2 regions of the Nitrosomonas sp. Is35 genome follow, and region 1 is predicted to be linked to the other one. Evidence: riboswitches for the same ligand, from Rfam matches in the RefSeq annotation. Region 1 holds a riboswitch; the other holds the start of a gene.
What was found. A riboswitch is a leader RNA that binds a small molecule or an ion and turns the genes downstream of it on or off. The one in region 1 is predicted to bind cyclic di-GMP.
Positions count from the first base shown of each region.

Region 2: it holds a riboswitch for cyclic di-GMP, as region 1 does, so the genes downstream of both, R2083_RS12170 (S8 family serine peptidase) here and R2083_RS12965 (hypothetical protein) in region 1, are expected to answer to the same signal.

Region 1 covers NZ_JAWJZH010000001.1:2,772,304-2,775,485, forward strand. The annotation lists gene aroE (shikimate dehydrogenase) at 1-401, shown strand, start outside; gene R2083_RS12965 (hypothetical protein) at 490-1,848, opposite strand; cyclic di-GMP riboswitch class I at 1,959-2,045, opposite strand; gene mgtE (magnesium transporter) at 2,390-3,182, shown strand, end outside.
Region 2 covers NZ_JAWJZH010000001.1:2,585,537-2,588,718, forward strand. The annotation lists gene R2083_RS12165 (VOC family protein) at 558-938, shown strand; cyclic di-GMP riboswitch class I at 1,153-1,238, shown strand; gene R2083_RS12170 (S8 family serine peptidase) at 1,495-3,182, shown strand, end outside.

The DNA of each region.
Region 1 (3,182 bases):
TGCAGCATATGCCCTCGCTGCTGGCAATCGCTAACCGTACCCCTGAAAAAGCAGCAGCGCTACGGAAACAGTTCAACACTTATGGCAACATTGCCGCAGGCGATTTTATGTTTTTCGCCGATGAGCATTTTGACATCATCATCAATGCTACTTCCGCCAGCCTGCACAATGCACTGCCTGAATTACCCGCTAATGTATTTGCAAAGGCGACTTTCGCCTACGACATGATGTATCAGCATGAACCAACTCCTTTTCTCAAATTCGCCCTGCAACATGGCGCGCAACAGATAACCGATGGAATTGGTATGTTGGTTGAACAAGCGGCCGAGTCTTTCTTTATATGGCGCGGGATCAGGCCTCAGACAAAACCCGTCATTGCACAGTTGAAATTATTAATTTGATTCAGTTCACCAAGCATGCAGACCTAATAATCCAAGAAATACGGTGATTACGCACCTGATCGGCAAACGTAATCACCATGCAAAATCTCTAATAAACAATCGAAGCTACATTGCTGGCTGTCGATATATTACCCATCGCATCGAAAGCCTTCACTGTGTAACTATAAATAGACCCAGTAGCATTTCCAAGTGAATCTGAATAACTCGTTGAAGTACTAACTGCAATTTTTGTTCCATTCCTGTAGATGTAATACCCCGCAACAGCGATATTATCGGAGGATGCATTCCAGGATAGCGAAACCGATGCAGAGGAAATAGTTCTTGTCTTACCTTTTACCTTCGTCGTGGTTGTAGTCGATTTTAATGCCGCCAGAAGTGAAGAGGGCACAGTCGGAGCAACAGAATCCGCGCTGAAGCAAGACACTCCATCGCCACAAGGGAAGTCATTCCATATCTCCAATCCGGTGATGTGATTATCCACTGACACATGACCGCCACTATACGGATTGCTCACAAAAATCCGGGTTATAGGAAGATTGTAATCACCCATATTTGGCCCGTGGTAATCCGCTATCACTTCGCCATCGACCGCTGCCCAGAAGCGTCCATCAGTGCCACTTGACCGGTGCCAGTAAACTTCAAATTTAAACCATTTATCTATCGGCACTGGCACAACATGATTTTCTTCACTCCAGTAGTCGACCCTGGTGGGGAATACGCCACCCAAATTATCACCCTTTGTTAACCAATAGAGTTTGTCATCAGTTCCTTTCATCACAGTCACACTCATTCGATAATCACCTTCTCCAGTGTTATTGTATCCCCCAGTTTTGAGTGTGAATTGTGACCGCCAATTCGCGGACGAAACCGTATTATCCAGCTGCGTTTCCAAATTAGCCTGATACTTAAACCAGTAAGTAATGTACAAATCATTCACATCACCTATCGTCCATGGTCTTCTAATCAGCAGTGGCGCCTGTGAACCAGCTCGTCCCAACTCGCCGGTTATTTTCACTTGTTGAAAAAGCTCATTAACCGCTTCCCCTTTTGGCCCAGCTACTGATCTGATTTCACCACTGATGTAATCTCCGATCGTCGTAGAAGTAATAGGATCGACAGTAATCAGTTGCACACCCGAGAAATTTGCACCTAGAGCAGAGACCGGCCAGCTATAACCAGTTTCTTTATCTGTACCTATAATATCCTGATAAGCCCCTTTAGTAGCAAAGCCATAGGGTGCTCCAAGCGATATACCCGCGCCAAAGTTAGATTTAAACAGCAGACCGGCCGCATGGGTGACGGGAGCAGCCGCCAATACCAGCATCATGAGCACTACACCAGCACTCAGCTTGGTCATGTAACTTGTTCCGGCGTTTCTCATTAACTCTGTTGCGTCATCCGTTGCCAGCGGATTGGCAGTTTGTCGTTTCTGATGATTGAAATTCATATTAGGGTTCCTCCTTAACGTTAAAAGGACGGAACTGCGTGGATATGCTTGTATCAACATTACTTCGTTCGATACTTGTCGAATCATTGCGGTGATCAAGACAAGAGCTATCTGGCAGTCCTGCCATCCTGGGGCATTGGCCCGTTAGATCAGTGACTTTGCGTCCCCTGCTTTCGCAGGGTTTGCCTTTTTCATACTACGAACCATCTATAAGCAGGAACTGTGCCAATCAAGAATTTGCCGGTCGACAATTAATGAAAATACAATTAACAAATACATTAAATGTATTCTTATCATGGGCACGCAGGAATCAAGCAAAGAGTAGGTGACGTTTCTTGTCAGCTGGCGACAAGAACGGTCAGCGCCGCATAGTAAAAATACAAAAAAGTGGAACGACCCCGGTTAGCCGTCCAATATTTTGTTGGTGCTGACATAGCACGGACGGTTATACTTCCCGGTCATCAAATTGCAAACTATTCAGCGTATAAGCAGGCTGAATTTATTCCCAACGAGAAAGCTGCCTCACTAGCGCAAACCTGTTATGACAGAAACGGACAACAACAACGATCAGGACAATTCACCGACGCCGCTGCAGCAGGTCACGTTTCTGTTACGCAAATACAAGCTGGTCGAAGGTCTGGTGAATCTGCAGGATGCGCCGGATGAATCGCTGGCTGAATCGACGGTGCAGAAACAAAATCTGTCCGAGCTGCAAGCTTTCCTGGATCAGCTCCATCCCGCCGACATCGCGCTGATCCTCGAAGCGCTGCCGCTGGAAGACCGGTTGCTGATCTGGAGCATGGTCAAAACCGACCGGGACGGGGAAGTGCTGCTGGAAACCTCCGATGCCGTCCGTGCCTCGCTGATTACCGACATGCACAATCAGGAACTGGTCGCGGCGACGGAATATCTCGATGCCGACGAAATCGCCGACCTTGCGCCCGATTTGCCGCAGGAAGTCATGGACGACGTTTTCCGCTCGCTCCCCGTGGAAGAACGCGAACAACTACGCGCCGCCATGTCGTACCCGGAAGATTCCGTCGGCGCCTTGATGGATTTCGATGTCATCACGATCCGCGAAGATGTCCGCATGGAGGTGGTGTTGCGCTACCTGCGCATGCTGGACGAAATGCCCGATCATACCGACCAGCTCTTCGTGGTCGACCGGAATGAACAATTGAAAGGCGTGTTGCTGATCAACCGCCTGCTCGTCAGCGATCCGGACACCTTGGTTGCCGATGTCATGACCAACGAAATCATCAAACTGCAACCGGACGATGTCGCTCAGCAAGCGGCCAATGCGTTCGAGCGCTACGACCTGGTTTCCGCTTCCG
Region 2 (3,182 bases), 190 kb from region 1:
ACTCCTCCAAGGTTCAGTGTAGGTTGGGAAAACTTTTGTGTATGACTGCAATGCCATTGCACTCGACATCATAGAAACCCTCCGCGCTCGGGCGTTTGTTGAAAAAATCACGACACTTGTGATCATATTTCTCTCCTCCATTAAATTTATTAATCAGAAAAAAACTATAGTTTCTTGGTAAGGAAAATAGTGCGTTTTACCAATCAAAGCCACAGTTCCCGTTGTAGTTATCATTAACCACAATCCATTCAAGGTCATGAAATATAAGACCTTTTTCAATGGATGATAAATTTTATCATAATCAAAAATGAAAGCCAACAAAATATCTGACTTTTTTACTCGGGAATAGTTCAGGAAGGAAAAACAGCATAAAAAACACTAAAATAACTCAACAAGTAAATGTTCTACATTTAGATAGGTCAGTGGTAATCTTGTTCAATGCCAATCCGATTGATTGAACGTTTGGATACCCAATAGAGAATCAAGATCGAGAATATTCAAGCCTTGGTTAAGCTAACAATCCATTCGAAACTTAAGTACTCAAAGGAGAAATGCATATGAACAATAATCCCGTAGGCTGGTTTGAAATTTACGTGCAGGATATGGAGCGCGCCAAGCGTTTTTATGAATCGGTGTTCCAAACAAAGCTGGAACAACTGGATAGTCCTGCGGGCATGCCGGTTGAGCTGTGGAGTTTTCCCATGCTGAAAGGTCAAATGGGCGCATCCGGCGCGCTGGTCAAAATGGCAGACGGGCCATCCGGCGGAAATGCTGTGCTGGTCTATTTTTCCTGTGCGGATTGTGCTGTTGAGGCTGCTCGTGCAGCCTCTGCGGGAGGGCATTTGATCCGTGAAAAAATGCCCATCGGCCCCTATGGCTTTATCGCTTTGATCCGGGACACCGAAGGCAACATGATCGGCTTGCATTCAATGCAATAACTTCCGTTTCTCTCAACCGCAATAAAAAAACCCCGCCACATGCAGCGGGGCATCAAACCGGATTAAATTGAATTATTTGTTATGTACCCCGGCGCAATTTAACCACCTTTATTCGCCCACCTTAGAAATACTCCCTAAAGTATTCTCTCTATAAACCGAAAACAGAAAACGAAATCTTGCAGAAGAATCATTAATTTTCTGCACGTCTCGAATCATTTGAAAAGGGCAAACCTCGCGAAAGCGGGGGGCGCAAAGTCTAGGTCTACAGGGCAAACGCCTTAGGATAGCATGACTGCCAGATTATATTGTTTGCTAAAACACAATATCAGATCTAGTCAAGAGTGGATAAGCATATAACACATGACTACATTTAGCAGCTTCTCTCCAAAGTCTTCCCTGATTTTTAGAGGAATAATCCATGGGAAGTAACAAACAATCCCTACAAACCATACCTTCATCACTACCTCACAGCCACCAATCACATTTTCTAAGTACCCATAGACCCAGCCTAACGAAACGCACAGTCACAGCTACTTCTCAGATTGGAATATTTCTTTTGACAGCATCATTATCTGTTACTTTAAATGCTTCACCACCAGAACAAGCAAATGATCACGCCATAGACAATCGCTCTAGCACTGCATCAGCCCAAAGTGTGCATTTTAAAAGCAACACTACAAAAGAATGGGCGAAAGGTCGGATTCTGGTAGTGCCACGTGCCGGTCTTCCTGCACAAGCTTTTGCAAATATTCTGAAAGATCATGAAGGCAAGGCCAGAAAAATTGGACAAAGCGAATTGTATATCGTTGATGTACCGGAATATTCTGAAGAAGGCATCGTTGCCACGCTTCAGCGCCATCCGCACCTTAAGTTTGCTGATCTTGATCACGCCGTTACCCCGGCTTTTGTTCCCAATGATCCAATGTATACCAATGCATGGCAGCACCCCATAATTGGGTCACCAGCTGCATGGGATATTACTCAAGGCAGCGGTATTACCATCGCAATCCTAGATACTGGGATTGATAACACACACCCTGATCTTGCCTCAAAACTAGTATCGGGCTGGAATTTTTATGATAACAACTCAAACTTCTCGGATGTGCTAGGCCATGGAACCGCTGTCGCTGGTACTGCTGCGGCAGCAACCAACAACAGCGTTGGTATAGCAGCAATCGCCGGTCAATCTATGATCATGCCCCTCAGAATAACTGACTTGAATGGCATAGGTTACTCTAGCACGATATCTCAAGCCCTGATCTATGCGGCGGATCACGGAGCACGTGTAGCTAATGCCAGTTTTGAAGGACTTTCTAGCAATCTATCCATTCGAAATGCAGCACAATATATGAAAGATAAAGGAGGTTTGGTAACGGTTAGCGCCGGAAATACCGGAACACTGGAAAGCTTCACGGTCACTACGAGCATGCTAGCAATAGCAGCCACTGATTTATACGATAATAAAGCAAATTTTTCGAGCTATGGTGATTACGTTTCACTAGCGGCGCCAGGGCAAAATTTCTATAGCACCCGGCTTGGCGGCGATTATATGCCGGTAGCCGGTACTTCTTTCTCAAGCCCATTAACTGCTGGCGTTATCGCACTCATGATGTCTGCCAATCCACAATTGGGCAGCGTTGACATCGAAAATCTGCTTTTCTCCACAGCCGTTGATCTCGGCGCAGCTGGTAAGGATGTCTATTTCGGTTATGGCCGAGTTAATGCCGCTGCTGCGGTACTGGCTGCAAAAAATGCAACGCCCAAAATCGACTCGACAGCTCCTGCAATCTTCATCATCGATCCACTCGGCGGTGCCACTGTTTCCGGGTTGATTCCTGTCGATGTCGATGCAACCGATAATACCGGCGTGGCGCGCGTAGAACTGTGGATCAACAATACTAATATAGCCACGGACACTTCATCCCCATTCGCGTTTAGTTGGGATACGGCAGGAGCACCGAATGGAACCGCAAAAGTTGAAGCGCGCGCCTATGACACAACCGGAAACTTGAGCACCACCAACATCTCGGTCAATGTTAGCAATTCGATCGTGACACCCAGTGTGGACACACAAGCTCCAGCAGTTACCATCGTAAACCCCGTTGCAGGCAGCGTCACCGGAACCGTCACCATCAGCACCAGTGCATCTGACAACAGTGGTCCGGCCGGCATTAAGCAATACATTTACATCGATGGCGTACAAGTTACCACAGGTACTGGAAGCACCTTATCGTATAGTTGGAG